One region of the Streptomyces sp. NPDC051136 genome, then DNA from elsewhere that is predicted to be linked to it. Evidence: riboswitches for the same ligand, from Rfam matches in the RefSeq annotation. Region 1 holds a riboswitch; each other region holds the start of a gene.
What was found. A riboswitch is a leader RNA that binds a small molecule or an ion and turns the genes downstream of it on or off. The one in region 1 is predicted to bind cyclic di-AMP.

Region 1 (7,433 bases):
ATCCTGCCCGCCGCCGCCGAACAGCACGGCGAGCGCTCCCCGGTCGTGCGCACCCTGCGCAAGCAGTACGCGGCGACCCTCATGGACGACGGCCAGTACCGGCGCGCCCTGCCCGAGCTGCGCCGCCTCGCCGACGAACGCGCCGCCGAGGCCGGCCAGGCCGACCCCCAGTCCCTGCGCCACCGCTACGACGCCGCCCAGTGCCTGGAACAGCTCGGCGAACCCGCCGCTGCCCTCGCCGAGTACCGCGGGCTGCTGCCGTACTACGAGAACCAGTACGTCGCCGGCGACCCCGACCTCGCCCACGACGTCCGGCGCCGCATCGGCCACCTCCTGCTCGCCCTCGGCGACCGCGCCGCCGCCCACGACACACTGGTCCGCCTGCTGCACGACGTGGAGCGCCTGCACGGCCCCGGCCACCCGCTCGCCGCCGACATCCGGCGCACCCTCCAGTGGCTCGGCCAGGTGCGCGGCTGACCACCGGCCGGCCGCCGCCCGGCCACCACCCGGAGGCCGCCGGGCCCGGGCGGGCGCGAGGCGGTGCCCGAAGTCCCGATGAATCGTTGGTCCAATGGGTTGGCCAGAGCCGGGCCACTGCCTAACATCGATCATCGCAAGACTTTGTGCACCGTCGCACAATCTCCAAACGGGAGGTTCCCTTGCACCGCCGCAGCCGCCGTCGCTCCGCGCTTCTCCTCACCGCCGCGATCGCCGCAGCGGCACCCCTGCTCACCGCCTGCGGCAACGACGCGCATCCGGGCGCGGCGGCCGTCGTCGGCGACCAGCGGATCACCGTCGCCCAACTGGAGAACCGCGTCGACGAGGTGCGCGAGGCCCAGCGCGCCGCCGTCCCGGACGACACCCAGTACGAGCAGGTCGTCGCCAAGACCGGCACCCTCACCCGCGACACCCTGCACGGCATGGTCCTCGACCGCGTCCTGCACCGCGCCGCCCGCGACGCCGGCGTGACCGTCAGCCGCAAGGAGGTCGAGGGCATGCGCGGCGGCCTGGAGGAACAGGCCGGCGGCCCCCGGCAGCTGGAGACGGCCTGGCTCCAGCAGTACGGCGTCGCCCCCGCACGCCTCGACGACAACCTCCGCGTCCAGCTGGAGGCCCAGAAACTCGCCCAGAGCCTCGGCACCGACACCAGCAGGCCCGAGTTCTGGCAGGCCCTGTCCGACGCCTCCAAGAAGCTCGACATCGACCTCAACCCGCGCTACGGCGCCTGGGACGTCCAGAAGAGCGGCCGCGTCGACGCACCGGCGCCGTGGCTGCGGGAGATCGCGGCGGCCGAGGTCCAGCAGCCCGCATAGCCCCACTGAGCAGCGACGATACGGCCCCCTGTGGACAACTCGGGGGGCCGTCGGCGGCGTGCGTTAGGTTCGGGGAGTGAACGCAACCACCGCCGACGCGACCACCCCCGGCCAGGGCCGCATCGTCCTGCTCACCACCAGCCACCGGGTCGCCCCCGGCCTGCTGTCCTGGCCCGCCTGGCAGGCCCTGCGCACCGCCGACCGCGTCCTGTGCGCCGACGGAGCCCACCCGCAGCTGCCGTACCTGCGCGAGGCGGGCGTCCGCGTCGACGAGGCGGCCCCCACCGCCGAGGAGCTGGTGGACGCCTGCGCCGGCGGCCGCACCGCGGTCGTCGTCGCCACCGGCGAAGGCGACCCCGCGCTCACCGACGGTCTGGCCCGCCTCGCCGGCTCCGGCCGCGTCCGCATGCCCGACCTCGAACTGCTCCCCGCCTCCTACGACCTCCCCGGCGCCCGCCTCCTCGACCTCGTCCAGGTCATGGACCGCATCCGCCTCGAATGCCCCTGGTCCTCGCAGCGCACCCACCGGGGCCTGGCCAAGTACGCCATCGAGGAGGCGTACGAACTCGTCGAGGCCATCGAGGACGGCGACCGCGACGAACTGCGCGAAGAACTCGGCGACGTGCTCCTCCAGGTCGTCTTCCACGCCCGCATCGCCGAGGACGACCCCGACGCCCCGTTCTCCGTCGACGACGTGGCCGGCACCATCGTCGACAAGCTCGTCCACCGCCACCCGCACGTCTTCGGCGACGAGAAGGCGGACACCCCCGAGGAGGTCCGCGCCCACTGGCTGCGCACCAAGGCCGCCGAGAAGCAGCGCACCTCCGTCACCGAAGGCGTCCCCCTCGGCCAGCCCGGCCTCGCCCTCGCCGCCAAGCTCGCCTCCCGCGTCCGCACGGCGGGCCTGCCCGTCCCGCTGCCCACCGGCGAGGGCATCGGCTACCAGCTCCTCGCCCTCGCCGCCCGCGCCGAGTCCGAGGGCACCGACCCCGAAGCGGCCCTGAGAGCAGCGGCCCGCACCTACCGCGACGCGATCCGGGCGGTCGAGGGATGACCGGCCTCCCGCCCGCCCCCGGCCCCGCTTCCGGCCCCGCCCCCGAGCTGTTCACCTGGGAGTTCGCGAGCGACCCCTACCCGGCCTACGCCTGGCTGCGCCGGCACGCCCCCGTGCACCGCACCCGGCTGCCCAGCGGAGTGGAGGCCTGGCTGGTCACCCGGTACGCGGACGCGAAGCAGGCCCTCGCCGACCCGCGGCTGTCCAAGAACCCGGCGCACCACGACGAGCCCGCGCACGCCAAGGGCAAGACCGGCATTCCGGGGGAGCGGAAGGCCGAGCTGATGACCCATCTGCTGAACATCGACCCGCCGGACCACACCCGGTTGCGCCGACTGGTCAGCAAGGCGTTCACGCCCCGCCGGGTGGCCGAGTTCGCCCCCCGGGTGCAGGAGCTGGCCGACGGCCTCATCGACCGGTTCGCGGCCACCGGCTCCGCCGACCTGATCCACGACTTCGCCTTCCCGCTGCCCATCTACGCTATCTGCGACCTGCTCGGCGTCCCCCGCGAGGACCAGGACGACTTCCGGGACTGGGCGGGCATGATGATCCGTCACGGAGGCGGCCCGCGAGGCGGCGTCGCGCGGTCGGTGAAGAAGATGCGCGGCTACCTCGCCGACCTCATCCACCGCAAGCGCGCCGCACTGCCGCCCGAGCCCGCCCCCGGCGAGGACCTCATCTCCGGCCTGATCCGCGCCTCCGACCACGGCGAGCACCTCACCGAGAACGAGGCCGCGGCCATGGCCTTCATCCTGCTCTTCGCAGGGTTCGAAACCACGGTGAACCTGATCGGCAACGGCACGTACGCGCTGCTCACCCACCCCGAGCAGCGGGAGCGGCTGCAGACGTCCCTCACCGCCGGCGAGCGCGGCCTGCTGGAGACCGGTGTCGAGGAACTCCTCCGCTACGACGGCCCGGTGGAGCTGGCCACCTGGCGCTTCGCCACCCGGCCGCTGACCATCGGCGGACAGGACGTGGCGGCCGGGGACCCCGTCCTCGTCGTCCTCGCCGCCGCCGACCGGGACCCGGAGCGGTTCACCGACCCGGACACCCTGGACCTCGCCCGGCGCGACAGCCAGCACCTCGGGTACGGCCACGGCATCCACTACTGCCTCGGCGCACCGCTCGCCAGGCTGGAGGGTCAGACGGCGCTGGCCACGCTCCTCACCAGGCTGCCCGACCTCCGCCTCGCCGCGGACCCGGCCGAACTGAGGTGGCGCGGCGGGCTCATCATGCGCGGTCTGCGTACGTTGCCCGTGTCGTTCACACCGCACGCGGCGCCGGCCGACCGCGGTGGATCACCGACGCAAAAGTGACACGCGCTCAACTCTGTGATCTTCACGTGATCTGCGCGGCATGAACTTGTGACTAGTGATGATCTCCCTATACGTTCACGGATCAACGTGGTGTCGAGCGTCATCCGCCGCGTGGGTCCCCGTCGTCTCGTGAAAGGTCGTCGCATGCTCTCCGGGAACGGTCGTCACCGTCGCCCCCGCCAGGCTCCCGCTCTGGTCGTCGCCGCCGGTGTGACCGGCTCCGCCATCGCGATCCCGCTGCTCGGTGCCACCGGCGCCCACGCGGCGGACTCGGCGACCTGGGACCAGGTGGCCGAGTGCGAGACCGGCGGCGCCTGGAGCCAGAACAGCGGCAACGGGTACTACGGCGGCCTGCAGCTGTCCCAGGAGGCCTGGGAGCGGTACGGCGGCCTCGACTACGCCCCGAGCGCCGACGAGGCAAGCCGTTCGCAGCAGATACGGATCGCCGAGAAGGTCCACGCGGACCAGGGCATCGCCGCCTGGCCGACCTGCGGCCTGCTCGCCGGTCTGGGCAACGACTCGGGAGCCGTGGGCGGCGGCTCGGCCGGTGACGGTGCGTCGGAAGGTTCGGACGCGTCGGGCAAGACCGACGGCTCCGGGTCGGCCGGGTCGCCGACGGCCACCGAAACGCCCGATGCATCCGAGTCGTCGGGGTCGTCCCGGTCGACGGGGTCCTCCGACGCCTCCGGGTCCTCAGGGTCTTCAGGGTCCTCCGAGTCGACCGGGAAGTCCGACTCGGGCGATGCGAACGAAGCGCCCCCTTCGTCCCCTTCGCCCTCTTCCTCGCCGGCCGGCACCCCCTCCGAGGCGTCGTCCGGTGACGCGAGTTCGTCCACCAAGTCGGACACTTCCGCCGAATCCGACCCCGACGCCCGTGCCGAACAGCAGGGCGGCGAGGGGGCGTCCGGCTCCGGACGGCACCGCGGCGACAGTGCGGACGAGGATGCGGGCGGCAGGGGCCGCGCGGACGAGACGGCGGGGCGGCACGCCTCGCGCGACGGTGAGCCGCGAGAGGTCGAGGACGGTGCGTACACCGTCCGTTCCGGGGACAGCCTGTGGGCCATCGCCGACTCCCTTGGCGTCGACGGCGGGTGGCACGCGCTGTACGCCGGCAACAAGACGGTCGTCGGTGCCGACCCGGACCACATCCTCCCCGGTCAGACGCTCACGGTCACGGGCGAATCGGTCGAAAAGCAGGGGTAGTTCGCGTCACGGTTGGAGATCATATGTCCCTTTTGGATCTCGTGAGAGATAGGTCTCAGAAGCCGTGATCGTCTTTGAAAATCCGCGGAGCGCGTGTCTACGGTCGTGACCGCTCGCCACCGCGGGCCCCGACAGCCGCAACGCCGAATCCTGCCAGCGGCCGTACGGGAACAGTCGTCGCGTCAAGCGCCGAAGGCAGGAGCGGGGGACCCAAGGTAAGTGCCGCACCGGGGCAGTTGAGCCGGAGCGGCTAGGGGTGGAGCCGAGTTCCGCGAGGAACCCGGCCGGGCAACTCAACCGGCCCGAACCCGACAGCTCACCTCGCAGGCGTCGGTGAGGGGATCAACCATGCTGTTTTCCAGCAAGGGCAAGCACCGTCGTCCGTCCAAGGCCACCCGTGTCATCGCCGTCGCCGGCGTCACCGGTGCCGCCGTCGCCGCCCCGCTGATGGCGGCCGGCAACGCCTCCGCCGCCACCGCGTCCGAGTGGGACGCCGTCGCCCAGTGCGAGGCCGGCGGCAACTGGTCCATCAACACCGGCAACGGTTACTACGGCGGTCTGCAGTTCTCCGCCTCCACCTGGGCCGCCTACGGCGGTACGCAGTACGCCTCCACCGCCGACCAGGCGAGCAAGGCGCAGCAGATCGAGATCGGCGAGAAGGTCCTCGCGGGTCAGGGCAAGGGTGCCTGGCCGGTCTGCGGCACCGGCCTGTCGGGTGCCGCGTACAGCGGTGGCGGCTCGGACAGCGGCTCCGGCAGCTCCGAGGGCTCGCAGAGCCAGAGCGGCGGCTCCACCGCCGAGCGCTCCACCGAGCAGAAGGCCTCGCGCTCCGAGGAGCGCCCGGCCGCCGAGCCGAAGGCCGACAAGCCCGCCGAGAAGAAGACCGTCACCACCCCGACCGGCAAGAAGGTCGAGAAGGGTGACGGCGAGTACAAGGTCGTCAAGGGCGACACCCTCAGCACGATCGCCCACGAGCACGACGTCAAGGGCGGCTGGGCGAAGCTGTTCAAGCTGAACGACGACATCGTCGACGACGCCGACCTCATCTACCCGGGCCAGCAGCTGCACCTGAAGTAAACGGCGGCGGCTCCCGCGACTCCCGCCCCGGTGCGTGTTCCCCCGTACGCACCGGGGCGGGCTTTTTCGCGTCGGGCGCCCGGACGGGAGTCCGCTCCCGTGCCCGGCGCGGACCCGGCCGGTGCCCGCCCGGCGTCGGCCCCCGCGCCCGGCACTGGTTGGGTCCCGGTTTCCGGAAACGTCTTTGTTCCGTTCGGAAACAATTTACTCTCGGTTCTGTCCAGCGGGTGGGCGATCGGCTGGCCGATCGCCCCGGGCCGGTTAGGCTCGGTCCCGCAGAGCCGCCGCGGTCCTGCGGGACCCGCGCGTCACACCGAAGCGTCACATTGAAGAAGGAGATGCTCGTGCCGTCCATCGACGTCGTCGTAGCCCGGGAAATCCTGGACTCCCGAGGCAACCCCACGGTCGAGGTCGAGGTCGGCCTCGACGACGGCAGCACGGGTCGTGCCGCCGTTCCGTCCGGCGCCTCCACCGGTGCCTTCGAGGCCATCGAACTCCGTGACGGCGACCCGGGCCGTTACCTCGGCAAGGGTGTCGAGAAGGCCGTCCTGGCCGTCATCGAGCAGATCGGCCCGGAGCTGGTCGGCTACGACGCCACCGAGCAGCGCCTGATCGACCAGGCCATGTTCGACCTGGACGCCACCGACAACAAGGGCTCGCTCGGCGCCAACGCCATCCTCGGCGTCTCCCTCGCCGTCGCCCACGCCGCCTCCGAGGCGTCGGACCTGCCGCTCTTCCGCTACCTGGGCGGCCCGAACGCGCACCTGCTGCCGGTGCCGATGATGAACATCCTGAACGGCGGCTCGCACGCCGACTCCAACGTGGACATCCAGGAGTTCATGATCGCCCCGATCGGCGCGGAGTCCTTCTCCGAGGCCCTGCGCTGGGGTGCCGAGGTCTACCACACCCTCAAGAAGGTCCTGAAGAACAAGGGCCTGGCCACCGGCCTCGGCGACGAGGGCGGCTTCGCCCCCAACCTCGGCTCCAACCGCGAGGCGCTCGACCTCATCCTGGAGGCGATCAAGGAGGCCGGCTACACCCCCGGCGAGCAGATCGCCCTCGCGCTCGACGTCGCCGCGTCCGAGTTCTACAAGGACGGCTCCTACTCCTTCGAGGGCAAGAACCGCTCCGCCGCCGAGATGACGGAGTACTACGCCGAGCTGGTCGAGGCGTACCCGCTGGTCTCCATCGAGGACCCGCTGTTCGAGGACGACTGGGACGGCTGGAACACCATCACCGCCAAGCTCGGCGACAAGGTCCAGCTCGTCGGCGACGACCTGTTCGTCACCAACCCGGAGCGCCTGGCCCGCGGCATCGAGGAGAACTCGGCCAACGCCCTGCTGGTCAAGGTCAACCAGATCGGTTCGCTGACCGAGACCCTGGACGCCGTGGAGCTGGCCCAGCGCAACGGCTTCAAGTGCATGATGTCCCACCGCTCCGGCGAGACCGAGGACGTCACCATCGCCGACC
Region 2 (7,433 bases), on a different contig from region 1:
TCCGGTCTCCAGTCACTGGAGAGTCAAGCCGTGCCGGACGCCCGCGGGGCGCGGAGACGAAGGGGCGGCGCCTGCCCGAGGGACGCGGTGCGCCGTGGCGACGGTGTCGCCGCCTAGTGTGTGCCTCGCCGGCCCCCTCGGACCTCGCCGGACCCCGCCGCCCGCCCGCCTCCCGGAGTGCACCGCATGCCCCTGCCCCACGTCCTCCTCTCCGCCGCCGTCTCCCTCGACGGCTACCTGGACGACACCGGCCCCGACCGGCTCCTGCTGTCCGGCCCCGCCGACTTCGACCGGGTCGACGAGGTGCGGGCGTCGGTCGACGCGATCCTGGTCGGGGCCGGGACGATCCGGGCCGACAACCCGCGGCTGCTGGTGAACGCGGCCGAGCGGCGGGCGGCGCGGGTGGCGGCGGGGGAGGCGGAGTACCCGCTCAAGGTCACCGTCAGCGGCAGCGGGGAGCTGGATCCGGCGGCGCGGTTCTGGCACACGGGCGGCGAGAAGCTGCTGCTGACCACGGACGACGGCGCCCGGCGGGCCCAGGGGCTCGGGATCGGTGCCGATGTGGTGCCGCTCGGGCCGGTGTTCGACTGGCGGGCGGCGCTGGAGTACCTGCACGACCGGCGGGGCGTGCGGCGGCTCATGGTGGAGGGCGGCGGGAGCGTCCACACCCAGTTGCTCCAGCGGGAACTCGCCGACGAGCTGCAGCTCGTCCTCGCGCCGCTGTTGGTGGGCGACCCGGCCGCGCCCCGGCTGTTCGGGCCCGGCGCCTACCAGGGCGGGCGGCTGCGGCTGGTGGAGACCCGGCGGATCGAGGACGTGGTGCTGACGCGGTACCTGCCGACCGCCCCGGGGACCGGTGACCGTGTCACCGCCGCCGACCGGCACTGGCTGGCGCTCGCCTGTGAGCTGGCCGAGCTGTGCCCGCCCTCGGAGACCGCGTTCAGCGTGGGGGCGGTCGTGGTCGCCGCCGACGGGAGCGAGCTGGCGCGGGGGTACTCGCGGGAGGGCGGCGATCCCGTCGTGCACGCCGAGGAGGCCGCGCTCGCGAAGACCGACCCCTCGGACGCGCGACTCGCGGGTGCGACCGTGTACAGCAGCCTGGAGCCCTGTGCCCGCCGTGCCTCCCGGCCCGCGCCCTGCGCCCGGCTGATCCTCGACGCCGGGGTGCGGCGCGTCGTCACGGCATGGCGGGAGCCGGACACCTTCGTGCCGGGGGCGGACGGGAGCGGGGTGCTCGCCGCGGGGGGCGCCGACGTCGTCGTCCTGGCCGAGTACGAGGCACGTGCCAAGGCTCCCAACCGCCATCTGGAGGGGTAGGACACCTCAGGAGACATACCGATGTGCATTCCGCCCCCGGGATGACGTACAGTGGTGAACACAACGACGCGGGGTGGAGCAGCTCGGTAGCTCGCTGGGCTCATAACCCAGAGGTCGCAGGTTCAAATCCTGTCCCCGCTACTGAAGGCCGAGGGCCGGAATCCGAAAGGGTTCCGGCCCTCGGTGCGTTTCGCCGCGCACCGTGTCATCCGGTCGGCCCCTCACCGCTCGCCCCCCGCCCCCGCTCCCGGAAACCTGGAGCCCTGGACGGCGAGCGGCGCGAACGTGCGGGGTGGCGGGAGACGAAGTGGTGCGGCCAGGTGACGTGGAGGACGAGGGAGCGGCCGCCAGGGCCGGTGGCAGGCTCCCCGGCGATCCCGTGCCGGACCCCGGCCTCGGGGACGAGGGGCCGCCCGCCGGGCCGCCCCCGCGTCGCCGGACCGGATACGGACGGGCCTTCGTGCACGCGCTCCCCGTGCTGCTGATCGCCGTCGCCATCCTGTACGACGTCTTCACCCCGAGGTACTTCACCGCCGGCCCCCTCTACACGGCCGCACCCCTGATCGCCGCCCCGCTCTACTCACGGCGCGGCACGGCCCTCACCGGTGTCGCCGTGGTCGCCGCGGTCATCGGGCTGCAGCTCGGCAAGGGCGTCGCCCACTACGTCGACTCCCTCACCGAGCTGATCACCATCGCGACGGTCGCCGTGCTCGCCGTCCTCGTGAACGGTCTGGTCCGCCGCAGCGACGAGCGCCTCGTCTCCGTGCGCGAGATCGCCGAGGCCGCCCAGCGCGCCGTGCTGCCCGAACCCGCCGAGCGGATCGCGGGTTTCGAGATCGCGGTCTGCTACCAGGCCGCGCAGGCCGACGCCTTCATCGGCGGCGACCTGTACGCGGTGCAGGACAGCGCCCGCGGCGTCCGGCTCATCGTCGGCGACGTACGCGGCAAGGGCATGGGCGCGGTCGCCGCCGTCGCCGTGGTGATCGGTGCCTTCCGGGAGGCCGCCGAGCAGGAGGCCACGCTGGAGGCGGTGGCGCAGCGGCTGGAGCGGGCGCTGGCGCGCGAGGGCACCCGGCGGGAGGGACTGGACGCCTTCGAGGGCTTCACCACCGCCGTGCTCGCCGAACTCCCGCACGGCGCCGGGACCGTCCGCATCGTCAACCGCGGTCACCCGCCGCCCCTGCTGCTCTACGCGGACGGGACGCTGGGGGCGCTGCCCGCCCGTGAGTCGGCGCTGCCGCTCGGCATGGGCGAGCTGGGCGTGTGGCCCGACCGGGCGGACGAGGTCGCCTTCCCCGGTGGCGCCACCCTGCTGCTCTACACCGACGGGCTGACCGAAGCCCGGGACGCGAAGGGCGAGTTCTACGATCCGCAGGCGCGGTTGTCCGGCCGCGTCTTCAGACATCCGATGACACTGCTGGACACCCTGGCCGAGGACGTGCGCCGGCACTCCGGGGGCGGCATGGCGGACGACATGGCGCTGCTCGCCGTACGGCGGCCCCGGCGGGGCGATCATGATCATTGTCACGAGCCGTGACGGGGCGACCTCCCTGCGCATAACGGTTGACGCACCGTCAGAAGAAAGTGGCGTGAAGGGGAATACCGACGCCGGGTCAACTCGCCCAGATTTCACCGGCCCTGAGGGGTAAGTCCCGGCCGTTCTCGTTAACGATCAAGAGGAACGGCTTGGAATCGGAGGCTCGGGTCTATTAACGTTCGATAACGCAGCGCGGTCGTCCCAGCCGTCACAGAAGGCGGCTCCGTGCGCACGCGCCGAATCCCGCAAGGGAACCGGGGAACCACCACATTGGGGTGAATCGGGCGTATGCCGCCGTGGAATCACGGTCGGCGCACACCCGTAGGAGACCTTCCTGCTCCGAACCCGTCAGCTAACCCGGTAGGCGAAAGGAAGGAAAGGAGTACGCCCACGTGGCGTCCAACCGGCCTGCCCCCGAGGCCCCGTTCGTGCCCAGCGGGCACGGCACCGACACGTTCGGCTACGACGCCCACCGCGCCGAAGAGGGCCCCTGGGAGGAGTGGAATCCCACCGAGGAGTCCATCCGCCCCGTGCGCGGCCGGCACCGCGTCGCCAAGCAGCGCGGCGGACTCGCCCGCAGCTCCACCGTCCTCGGCGTCGGTGTCATAGCCGCCGTCGGCGCGGGCGGCATGGCCAGCGCGCAGACCGGCAAGCCGCCGGTGTCCATCTCCATGCCCGACCTGCCGAACGTCGGCTCGCTCATGCCCGGCGGCGACGAGGAGCCGGAGCCCGAGGGTTCCGCCACCCCGCTCAGCGGCATCGGCGTCACCGCCGCCGCGGACACCGGCGAGGGCACCTCCGCCGCCGGCGCCGGTGAGTCGCTGCGGGCCCGGATCATGGCGCAGGCCGAGCAGCAGCAGGCCCAGGTCGAGTCCAAGGCCGCCGCCGAGGCGCAGGCAGCGGCCGAGAAGAAGGCCCAGGAGGCCGCCGCCGAGGCGGAGAAGAAGGCCGAGGCCAAGGCCGCCGCCGCCAAGAAGAAGGCGGAGGAGGAGGCCGCGAAGAAGGCCGAGGCCGAGCGGCTCGCGAAGCTGGCCAAGCAGTACACGCTGCCGACCTCCTCGTACACGATCTCCTCGACCTTCAACCAGGCCGGCTCCCTGTGGGCCTCGGGCCACCACACCGGCCTCGACTTCGCCGCCCCCACGGGCACCCTGCTCAAGGCGGTCCACAGCGGCACGATCACGTCGGCCGGCTGGGACGGCTCGTACGGCTACAAGACCGTGCTCACCCTCGACGACGGCACCGAACTCTGGTACGCGCACCAGTCGTCCATCAACGTCAGCGTCGGCCAGAAGGTCGCCACCGGCGACGTCATCGGCCGCGTCGGCGCCACCGGCAACGTCACCGGCGCCCACCTGCACCTCGAGGTGCACACGGCCGACGGCTCGGGCATCGACCCGATGGCCTGGCTGCTGGGCAAGGGCCTCACTCCCTGACCCGCTCCGCTGACCCACCCGCACCACCGGCCCCCGGCGGTCCTGACGGAATCCCCCCGACGTCAGGGCTGCCGGTTCGCGGTGGTTTTGCGGGGTTTTTGCGGGCCTCGCGGAATGACCTGCTCCGGTACGGTCGTTGACTCCCTACATGACTTCTCTGCGCAAGCTCGGCTCCTCCGACCTCGAGGTCTTCCCGCTGGCCCTCGGCGGCAACGTCTTCGGCTGGACCGCCGACCAGGACCGGTCCTTCGCCGTCCTGGACGCCTACACGGCGGCCGGCGGCAACTTCGTCGACACCGCCGACTCCTACTCCGCCGGGGTCGACGGCAACAGCGGCGGCGAGTCCGAGACCGTCCTCGGCAAGTGGCTCGCGGCCCGCGGCAACCGTGACGACGTCGTCCTCGCCACCAAGGTCAGCCAGCACCCCGAGTACCCGGGCCTGTCCGCCGCGAACATCAAGGCGGCGGCCGACGCCTCGCTGCGCCGTCTGGGCACCGACCGCATCGACCTCTACTACACCCACTTCGACAAGCCCGAGGTGCCGGTCGAAGAGATCATCGGCGCCCTCGACGGCCTGGTGAAGGCGGGCAAGGTGCGGCACATCGCCGCCTCCAACATCTCCGCCGAGCGGCTCGCGGAGTCCCTGGAGTTTTCCGACCGCGAGGGCCTCGCCCGGTACGTCGCCCTCCAGCCGCACTACAACCTCGTCTCCCGCGACACCTACGAGGGCGAGCTGAGCGACCTCGCCGAGCGGGCCGGTCTCGCCGCCGTGCCGTACTACGCCCTCGCGTCCGGGTTCCTCACCGGCAAGTACCGGCCCGGCACGGCCGTGGACAGCCCGCGGGCCGGCGGTGCGGCGAAGCACCTGGAGAGCGAGCGCGGGCGCCGGGTGCTGGCCGCCCTGGACGAGGTCGCCGAGGCCCACGACGCCCCCGTGGCCACGGTCGCCCTGGCCTGGCTGGCCGCCCGGCCGACGGTGGCGGCGCCGATCGCGTCAGCCCGCACGGTGGAGCAGCTGCCGGCACTGCTGGGCGTGGCCGGGCTGAAGCTGACGGACGACGAGATCGGGAAGCTCACCCGGGCCTCCGCCTGAGCAGCGGTGCGCGTCGCGGCTCTAGGGCCGGTTGGGATCCGGCGGCGCGTACGGGGCGTATGAGGCGTAGGGCGCGTACGGCGCGTAGGGCGCGTACGGGGGGTGCGGCGCGGGGGAGCCGTACGGTCCTGGCGGGGCGGGCGCCGGCGCGGGTCCGTACGCGCCGGCCGCTCCGCCGTACGGGTACGCCCACGGGGGCACCGGCCGCGGCACGGGCGCCGGCGGTGCCGTGGCCCGGGCCGCGTACTCCAGCGCCGGACGGGCCACGTCCCGCAGGTGCCACAGGGCGTCCAGCAGGTGCCGCTCCCGGACGGTGAAGTCGGCGCCCGCACGGCCCCGGCGCCCGCGCTGCCGCAGGAAAGCCACCGAGGTCGCGTACACCTCGTACCGCGCCACCGCCCGCGCCCCTTCCCTCCCGGCGTGCCGGCGGGCGTACCGCCGGGCGATGCGGCGGGCCCGCATCGAGCCGAGCGCGTACGGCTCGGCGGGGGCCAGCCACCCGGCGGCGACGTACGCGGGGAGTTCGGCGCGCACGGTGCCCAGCTCGCGCTGCCGGGTCCAGATCACCAGCCAGGTCAGCAGGCCGAAGGACGGCACCATGAACGCCGCGTACACGGCGAAGAAACCGAACTCGCCGAACGCGGCCGAGCCGTTCCACAGGGCGTGCACACCCATCGCGAGCAGCAGCCCGGCCACGGGCAGCAGAGCCCGGCGCAGGCGGTGCCGGCCCGCCGAGAGCGCCGCGATGCCGAAGCCGATGCCGGTGAGCACGGTGAACAGCGGGTGCGCGAACGGCGACAGGACGACGCGCACGAAGAAGGTCGCCGCGGTGACCGAGGCGATGCCGCGGTCGCCGGTCAGCTGGTCGGTGCCGAAAGCGGTGCCCAGGTAGAGGATGTTCTCGGTGAAGGCGAAGCCGGTGGCGGTGACCCCGGCGACGACCACGCCGTCGACGATGCCGGTGAAGTCCCGTCTGCGGAAGAGGAAGACCAGCAGGACGGCGGCGGCCTTGGCGGACTCCTCGACGACCGGGGCTATGACGGTGGCGCCCAGGGTGTCCGCGCCGACCGGGTCGGCGGTCGCGGTCGCTATCCAGCGCGTCGCGAAACTGTTGGCGACGATCGCTATCAGCGCCGCCGCGCAGGCCCCCCAGGCGAAACAGAACAGCAGGTTCCGCCAGGGGCCGGGATCGACCCGGTCCAGCCAGCGGAACGCGGCTATGAGCAGTGGCACGGGCAGCACGGCGAGGCCGAGTCCCACCAGGAACCCCTGGGTGCCGGTCTGCTCGCGCACCAGGGCGAGGATCACCAGACCGGAGATCGCCAGCAGGGTGCTCAGTGCCCCGTAACGCACCCAGGCGCGCTGCCACCAGTGCGGACGCGGCGGACTCGTCGGATACGCGGGACAGGTGGCCACGGCATGGACCCTAACCGGTGGGGGGCTGCTCCCGGTGCCGGTCGCGGTGCTGCACGCGGCGGAAGAGCAGGTCGTTCACCACATGTCCCTTCTCCAGTCCCTGGCCCTCGAAACGGGTCAGCGGCCGGTGACCGGGACGTGGCGCGAAACCGCCACCGGGCACGGTGTTCTCGAAGTCGGGGTGCGCGGTGAGCACGTCGAGCATCTGCTCGGCGTACGGCTCCCAGTCGGTGGCGCAGTGCACGACGGCCCCCGGTGCGAGCCGGGTCGCGGCCAGCGTCAGGAACTCGGGCTGGATCAGCCGGCGCTTGTGGTGGCGCTTCTTCGGCCAGGGGTCGGGGAAGTAGACGCGCAGCCCGGCGAGGGAGCCGGGGGTGAGCATCTCGCGCAGGAGGATGATCGCGTCGCCATTGCCCACCCGGATGTTGGACAGCCCGTTCCGGTCCGCGAGACCGAGCAGGTTGCCCTGGCCCGGTGTGTGGACGTCGACGGCGAGGACGTTGGTGTCCGGGTCGGCGGCGGCCATCTCCGCCGTGGCCTCGCCCATGCCGAAGCCGACCTCCAGGACGACCGGGCGGGCGTTGCCGAACAGCTCGGCGAGGTCGATGACCCGCTGTCCGTCGATGTCCAGCCC
Region 3 (7,433 bases), on a different contig from region 1:
GGATTGCCCATGAACGTCGGCCCGTGCGCCAGCACCGGCACCTCGCCCCGCGAGATCCCGTCGGCCACCCGCGAGGTGCACAAGGTGGCCGCCATCGTCAGATAACCGCCGGTCAGCGCCTTGCCCACGCACATCACGTCCGGCGTCACCGCCGCGTGCCCCGCGGCGAACAACGCACCCGTGCGCCCGAACCCGGTGGCGATCTCGTCGAACACCAGCAGTACGTCGTGCGCGTCGCACGCCTCCCGCAGCACCCGCAGATACGCGGGGGAGTGGAACCGCATCCCGCCCGCACCCTGCACCACCGGCTCGACGATCACCGCCGCCAGTTCGCCGGCGTGCCGCTCGATCAGCGACCGCAGGTGGTCGGCGTACGCCTCCTCGTACTCCGCCGGAGGCGCGTCCGCGAAGACCTGGCGCGGCAGGACGCCGGACCACAGCTCGTGCATCCCGCCCTCCGGGTCGCACACCGCCATGGGCTGCCAGGTGTCGCCGTGGTAGCCGCCGCGCCAGGTGAGCAGGCGCCGCTTGCCGGGATGGCCGAGCGAACGCCAGTACTGCAAGCACATCTTCACGGCGACCTCGACCGACACCGAACCGGAGTCGGCGAGGAACACGTGCTCGAGACCCTCGGGCGACATGTCGACAAGCAGCTTCGCCAGCCGTACGGCGGGCTCGTGGGTGAGCCCGCCGAACATGACGTGGCTCATCCGCTCCAACTGCCCGCGCGCGGCCTCGTTCAGCACCGGGTGGTTGTAGCCGTGGATCGCCGACCACCAGGACGACATCCCGTCGACCAGCTCGCCGGAGCCGTCGGCCGGTCGCAGACGCACCCCGCTCGCCGACTCCACGACGAGCGGGTCCTGCCGGCCGGGCATGGGGCCGTACGGGTGCCAGACGTGCCGCCGGTCGAGCGCGAGCAGCTCGGCGACGTCCGTCGCGGGCTCAGGCATTGGGCGCGAGGTCCGTGCCGGCGCCGCGGCGGCGCACCGCCACCAGGTCCGTGCGGGGCTCCTCGGCGGGGCGCGGCGCAGCGGACGCGGGGGCGCACACTCCGCCGCCCGCGTGCGAACCGCAGCCCCCGGCACCGGCACCGGCCTCGTCCGCGTCCGCGTGCGAGCCGCAACCGCCGGCGTCCGCGTGCGAGCCGCAGCCGCCGCCCCGCACCGAGGCGCGGTGCTCCGGCAGCGTGACCTCGCCGGCGCCCTCCACCTCGAAGCCGGCGTCCGCGATCATCTCCAGGTCGGCGTGGCCCGCCTGGCCCTCGCTGGTCAGGTAGTCGCCGAGGAAGATCGAGTTGGCCAGGTGCAGGGCGAGCGGCTGCATCGTGCGCAGGTGGACCTCGCGCCCGCCCGCGATGCGCACCTCCACGTCCGGGCAGACGAAGCGCGTCATCGCCAGGATGCGCAGGCACCGCTGCGGGGTGAGGTGCCACTCCTTGGCCAGCGGGGTGCCCTCCATCGGGATCAGGAAGTTGACCGGCACCGAGTCCGGGTCCAGCTCGCGCAGCGAGAAGACCACGTCGACCAGATCCTCGTCGCTCTCGCCCATGCCCGCGATGAGGCCGGAGCAGGCGGACAGACCGGCCGCGTGCGCCTTGTTCACCGTGTCCACCCGGTCGGCGTACGTGTGCGTGGTCGTGATGTCGCCGTACGTCGACTCGGAGGTGTTGAGGTTGTGGTTGTAGGCGTCGGCGCCCGCCTCGCGCAGCCGCTCCGCCTGCCCGTCGGAGAGCAGCCCCAGGCAGGCGCACACCTCGACGGCCTCGTTCTGCTCCTTGATGGCCCGGATGGTGTCCGAGACCCGGTCCACGTCCCGGTCGGTCGGGCCGCGCCCGCTGGCCACCAGGCACACCCGCTTGGCGCCCCTGGACACCCCGGCCGCGGCCGCCGCGGAGGCCTGGTCGGGCTTGAGCCAGGTGTACTTGAGGATCTCCGCCTTGGAGCCCAGCCGCTGCGAGCAGTACGAGCAGTCCTCGGGGCACAGGCCCGACTTGAGGTTGACGAGATAGTTGAGCTTCACCCGTCGGCCGAACCAGTGGCGGCGCACCTTTCCGGCCGCGGCCACCACGTCGAGCAGGTCGTCGTCGGAAGTGGCGAGGACGGCGAGCGCCTCCTCGCGGCTCGGCGTCTCGCGCCGAAGCCCCTTGTCCACCAGCGTGTTCAGCAGGTCCATGAGAGCCGATCCTGTCCTAAGGGGCCGTCCGCGGCCAAGGAGACTTTGCACAACACTGACAGATCGACGTGTGGGTATTGCCACACCTCGCGGGGGTGGCCCTACCGCTAATGTCTGTTCATTGCCTACAAAACCCCGGAGGACCGCCCCATGGCGTTCGGCTGGATCGACGAGCAGGCGCGGGTACGCCGCGAGGCAGGGCTCGTACGGATTCTGCGCCCCCGTCCGGCGGCGTCGCCGCTGCTGGACCTGGCGAGCAACGACTACCTGGGGCTGGCCCGCCACCCCGAGGTCGTCGAGGGGGCGGTGCGGGCCGCGCGGACCTGGGGCGGCGGCGCCACCGGCTCGCGGCTCGTGACCGGCACCACCGCGCTGCACACCGAACTCGAGCGTGAACTGGCCGATTTCTGCGGGTTCGAGGCCGCCCTGGTCTTCTCCTCCGGCTACGCGGCCAACCTCGCCGCGGTCACCGCGCTGGCACCGCACGGCAGTCTCGTCGTCTCCGACGCGGGCAACCACGCCTCCCTGATCGACGGCTGCCGACTCGCCCGCGGTACCACCCGGGTCGTGGAGCACGCCGACCCCCAGGCCGTGCGCAAGGCACTGGCGGAGCACGCAGGGCCCGCCGTGGCCGTCTCCGACACCGTCTTCTCGGTCGACGGCGACGCCGCGCCGCTGGCCGAACTCGCCGCCGCCTGCCGGGAGCACGGCGCCGGTCTGGTCGTCGACGACGCCCACGGCCTCGGCGTCCTCGGCGACGGTGGCCGGGGCGCCCCGCAGGGGGCGGGGCTCGCGGGCCGGGACGACGTCGTCGTGACCGTCACGCTGTCCAAGTCGCTCGGCGCCCAGGGCGGCGCCGTGCTCGGCCCCGCCCGGGTGATCGACCACCTGGTCAACGCGGCCCGCACGTTCATCTTCGACACCGGACTCGCCCCCGCCGCCGCGGGGGCGGCCCTCGCGGCGCTCGCCCTGCTGCGCCGCGAGCCGGAGCGCGCGGGGCGGGCCCGCGCGGTCGCCGACGGACTGCACGCGCGCCTGACCGCCGCGGGGCTGGACGCGGTGCGTCCGGACGCCGCGGTCGTGTCGGTGCGCGCGCCCTCCCCGGAGGCGGCCGTGCGGTGGGCGGCCGATTGCCGGGCGGCCGGCCTGTCCGTGGGCTGCTTCCGCCCTCCATCGGTGCCCGACGGCATCTCACGGCTCAGGCTGACCGCTCGCGGAGACCTCACCGCGGAGCAGGTCGAACGCGCTGTACGGGTGATCGTCGAAGCGCGGCCATGAGTCGGCGTGACACGGCCGTGCGTCGTCCGGCGTCCGGTGCGGTCAGCCCTGGTGGACGCCGGTGGTGAACGCCGTCCAGCTCTCGGGGGAGAAGAGCAGGGCGGGCCCGGCCGGGCTCTTGGAGTCACGTACGGCCAGCAGCCCGGCCCAGGGGCCGGCCGACGCACGGGCCGTCTCCACACAGTTGTTCGCGCCGGTGCTGTAGCTGCTGCGCAGCCACCGGGCGCCGGGCAGATCGGTGCTGACGGGGATGTTCCGGGGACGTGCGGACATGGAGCCTGACATGGTGCCTCCTTACGCGCCTGCCGCGGTCGCGGCGATGAAGTCCAACGAGTCCTCGGGCGAAAGGGCATGGATCAGAAGGGCGTTGAAGGCCTCGGTGTAGGCCTCTAGGTCTTCTTTCCGTTCGAGATGCAGGCTACTCGTCAAGTGGTCGAGAACAACCACGTCGAGATCAGAAGTGCTCGAAAAGGAGAAGATTACGAAAGGGCCGGTGACACCGATGTGCGCCCCGGCGGCAAAGGGCAGGACCCGGAGCCGGACATGGGGCAGTCGCGCGGCCTCGACCAGTCTGTCCAGCTGACGCGCCATCACCTCCGGTCCGCCCACCTCCCGGCGCAGCACCGCCTCGTCGAGGACCGCGCTCAGTTCCAGCGGCGGCTCGCCGCGCAGCACGTCCTGCCGGGCCAGCCGGACCTCCACCAGCGCGTCCAGCCGCTCCGCCGGCATCCCGTCCACCGCGGCCCGGGTCACTGCGCGCGCGTACTCCGGCGTCTGGAGCAGGCCCGGGACCACCGTGGTCTCCAGCGTGCGCATCGCGCTGGCCTGCGACTCCAGGCTGATGTAGTCGCGATAGGTCGGGGGCAGCACCCCGCGGTAGGCGTGCCACCAGTGGTTGCGGCCGCCCGCGTCCTCGGAGCGGGCCAGCATCACCAGCAGGCCCCGCAACTGCTCGTCGTCCACCCCGTAGACGTCCAGGAGTAACCGCACGTCGGCCGGTTTCGCACCGCTCGTGCCGGTCTCGATCCGGCTGACCTTCGACTGGTGCCAGCCCGCGAGCCGGGCCGCCTCCCCGCTGGTGATGCCCGCCGACGTGCGCAGGGCGCGCAGCTCCGCGCCCAGCTTGCGGCGGCGCACCACGGGACCGTGCTGCATGGGACAACTCCCTTACTCCTTATGAGCCGCCCAAATACGCTCTGCCGTCGCAGAGTTCACCGCTTCGAGCGACAGATATATGCATATCTTGGGGGATCGCCGCCCTTCACGGGCCTGGTGATGGCACTCTGGCGGCGAAGCACCAGTCCGGGACCGTACTCGAACCACCCCCTCCGTGTCGGGCCTGCGGTCCCGTGAGAAAGGGACGACGTCGCCATGGCAGACCATCTGGAAGCATCCGTCACTCTGCCGAGCGATCCCGCCTCGGTGGCCGCCGCGCGGACCTACGCGGTCGGCACCCTGGCGGAATGGGGGCTGCCGCCCGACGCGGACCTGTCCGAGACGGTCCGCCTCGTCGTCTCCGAGCTGGCGACCAACGCGGTCCAGCACACGCTCGGGCAGTCGCCCACCTTCACGGTGGACCTCGTCCTCGACCGTGACGAGCGACTGCGGGTCGGTGTCACCGACAGCCATCCGCGCTTCCCCAAGCGGCTGCCCGCCGCCGTGCAGCAGGACAACGGGCGGGGCATGGTGATCATCCGGTGGCTGACCGCCGAGTGCGGCGGCAGCCTGAGGGTCCGGCCCACGCGCGAGGGCGGCAAGACCGTCTCCATCGAACTGCCCTGGACTCCCCCCGACGGTACGGGCGCACCCGCGGGAGTGACGGCGGGGCAGAACGCCGTCACTCCCGCGGGCGGACTACTTGACCCGGCCGTACCAGACGCTTGAGGTCCAGATCTTCTGCAGGCGTACCACGTCCCCGGTCTTCGGGGCGTGCCAGAGTCTGCCTTTGCCGGCGTAGATGCCGACGTGGTAGACGCTCGGTCCGGAGTGGAAGAACACCAGGTCGCCGACCTTGCGTTTGGCGGCGGAGACATGGCGGGTCTTGTTGTACTGCTGGGCCGCGGTGCGCGGCAGCTTCTTCCCGGCCTTCTTGAACGAGTACAGCGTCAGGCCGGAGCAGTCGAACCGGTGCGGACCGATGGCCCCCCAATGGTACGGGGAGCCCTTCTTCGAGGCCGCGATCTTGAGGGCTTTCGTCGCATGGCTCGCCGCGGCCGCCTCCGAGGCGACACCGGGGACCACGACGGAACCGCCCACGGCGGCGAGGGTGAGAGCCGAGGCCGTACCGGCACGAGCCATCAGCGACGGGACACGATTGAGCGCGGACATGCGCAACCCTTCGTCAGCCGCCTGTGAAGGATGACCTGTCGGATTCGGGCTGGCGAAGTTGCCCGGCCGCACGAGTGCGGCTTCACCCCAAGGACCGCTCGGCCCGGTGCCTCTCGCGAGGACGGCCGTGCCGGCGACCCGTCGTGCTCGGGTCCTCCACTCCTGCCGATCCACTTCCGTTGCGACCGGTCGTCCGGACGGCGGCAGGACTCGGCGTCCGCCCGGACCGCCCCGCCGCTGCGGCGGGGTCTTGTCGTCAGTCACGGATCTTGTCCCGCCCCGAGGGGAATTCCCAACGGAACGTGCCCTTTGTGTTGTTACGTGGCGCTCGTCCGTTCGGGTTGCCGCCCCGTGTCGCGGACAGTGCCGAGCGCGGCGGCGGCCCCGGGACCAGCGGCGGAGCGCGGTTCCGCCCCGGCCGGACGCCGGACGGCGCAACTTCGGCCGGTCGCCGATCGGAGGCGTTCCTACGCCGAAGGGGGGTAAGCCGTTTGGTCCGTTTCGGCCTGGGGCCGTCCGGACCGTGCCGAGGGACCGGAACCCGTCCCGGGCGCGGGCATGCGGAAGCAAGCCGATGGCACTGGTAATCAATCGGTCAAAACCGGGTCATGTGGCCGTAACACTCTAGCCCTAGTCTGCACCCCGATCCACCTGCGGTTTTCCATGTAGCGGTAGGTTAATTCCAGCCTGTTCCTGTGTGTTACATCTAGAACCGTCGCGGTGGCCGCGGCAGCCGGACCGTTCGGTCCCGGCGTCATGCCCTGTGAGGTGGTACATGCAACTGACCCCGCACGAGCAGGAGAGACTGCTCATCCATGTGGCGGCGGACGTGGCGGAGAAGCGCCGCGCACGAGGCGTCAAGCTCAATCATCCCGAGGTCGTCGCGCTGATCACCGCGCACATCCTCGAAGGCGCCCGGGACGGGCGCGGCGTCGGCGAACTCATGTCCTCCGGGCGCAAGCTGATCCAGCGCGACGAGGTCATGGAGGGCGTCCCCGAGATGATCCACGACGTGCAGGTCGAGGCCACCTTCCCCGACGGCACCAAGCTGGTCACCGTCCACGAGCCGATCATCTGACGGGGCCGCAGCCGTGATCCCCGGAGAGATCCTTTTCGCCGACGGCCCGGTCGCCTTCAACGAAGGCCGGGAAGCCGTCCGCACGACCGTGCTCAACACCGCCGACCGGCCCGTTCAGGTCGGCTCCCACTACCACTTCGCCGAGGTCAACCCCGGTCTCGAGTTCGACCGCGCCGTGGCGCACGGCAGGCGGCTGGACATCGCCGCCGGCACCGCCGTCCGGTTCGAGCCCGGCATTCCCGTCGACGTGCAGCTGATTCCCCTCGCGGGCGCCCGTGTCGTCGTGGGTCTGCGCGGCGCGACCGGAGGTGCCCTCGATGCCTGAACTGTCCCGGCCCGCCTACGCCGACCTGTTCGGCCCGACCACCGGCGACCGGATCCGCCTCGCCGACACCGACCTCCTGGTCGAGATCGAGGAGGACCGCTCGGGCGGTCCCGGCCGCTCCGGGGACGAAGCCGTCTTCGGCGGCGGCAAGGTGCTGCGCGAGTCCATGGGCCAGGGGCGCACCACCCGCGCCGAGGGCGCCCCCGACACCGTGATCACCGGAGCCCTGATCATCGACCACTGGGGTGT

Region 2: linked by a shared signal. The riboswitch ahead of ACIBCJ_RS35480 (M23 family metallopeptidase) and the one ahead of ACIBCJ_RS22555 (transglycosylase family protein) in region 1 are both predicted to bind cyclic di-AMP.
Region 3: linked by a shared signal. The riboswitch ahead of ACIBCJ_RS34715 (C40 family peptidase) and the one ahead of ACIBCJ_RS22555 (transglycosylase family protein) in region 1 are both predicted to bind cyclic di-AMP.

What each region holds. Positions count from the first base shown of each region.
Region 1 is NZ_JBITFE010000007.1:440,354-447,786, forward strand. It holds gene pkaE (serine/threonine protein kinase PkaE) at 1-477, shown strand, start outside; gene ACIBCJ_RS22535 (SurA N-terminal domain-containing protein) at 660-1,313, shown strand; gene ACIBCJ_RS22540 (nucleoside triphosphate pyrophosphohydrolase) at 1,390-2,367, shown strand; gene ACIBCJ_RS22545 (cytochrome P450) at 2,364-3,683, shown strand; gene ACIBCJ_RS22550 (transglycosylase family protein) at 3,828-4,886, shown strand; cyclic di-AMP (ydaO/yuaA leader) riboswitch at 5,064-5,231, shown strand; gene ACIBCJ_RS22555 (transglycosylase family protein) at 5,235-5,963, shown strand; gene eno (phosphopyruvate hydratase) at 6,308-7,433, shown strand, end outside.
Region 2 is NZ_JBITFE010000018.1:25,573-33,005, forward strand. It holds gene ACIBCJ_RS35465 (dihydrofolate reductase family protein) at 187-1,317, shown strand; tRNA gene ACIBCJ_RS35470 (tRNA-Met) at 1,385-1,458, shown strand; gene ACIBCJ_RS35475 (PP2C family protein-serine/threonine phosphatase) at 1,628-2,854, shown strand; cyclic di-AMP (ydaO/yuaA leader) riboswitch at 3,079-3,235, shown strand; gene ACIBCJ_RS35480 (M23 family metallopeptidase) at 3,247-4,290, shown strand; gene ACIBCJ_RS35485 (aldo/keto reductase) at 4,439-5,383, shown strand; gene ACIBCJ_RS35490 (PrsW family intramembrane metalloprotease) at 5,405-6,799, opposite strand; gene trmB (tRNA (guanosine(46)-N7)-methyltransferase TrmB) at 6,810-7,433, opposite strand, start outside.
Region 3 is NZ_JBITFE010000016.1:116,457-123,889, forward strand. It holds gene ACIBCJ_RS34685 (adenosylmethionine--8-amino-7-oxononanoate transaminase) at 1-953, opposite strand, end outside; gene bioB (biotin synthase BioB) at 946-2,175, opposite strand; gene ACIBCJ_RS34695 (8-amino-7-oxononanoate synthase) at 2,326-3,453, shown strand; gene ACIBCJ_RS34700 (DUF397 domain-containing protein) at 3,496-3,726, opposite strand; gene ACIBCJ_RS34705 (helix-turn-helix transcriptional regulator) at 3,748-4,608, opposite strand; gene ACIBCJ_RS34710 (ATP-binding protein) at 4,825-5,337, shown strand; gene ACIBCJ_RS34715 (C40 family peptidase) at 5,308-5,781, opposite strand; cyclic di-AMP (ydaO/yuaA leader) riboswitch at 5,785-5,927, opposite strand; gene ACIBCJ_RS34720 (urease subunit gamma) at 6,557-6,859, shown strand; gene ACIBCJ_RS34725 (urease subunit beta) at 6,873-7,184, shown strand; gene ACIBCJ_RS34730 (urease subunit alpha) at 7,177-7,433, shown strand, end outside.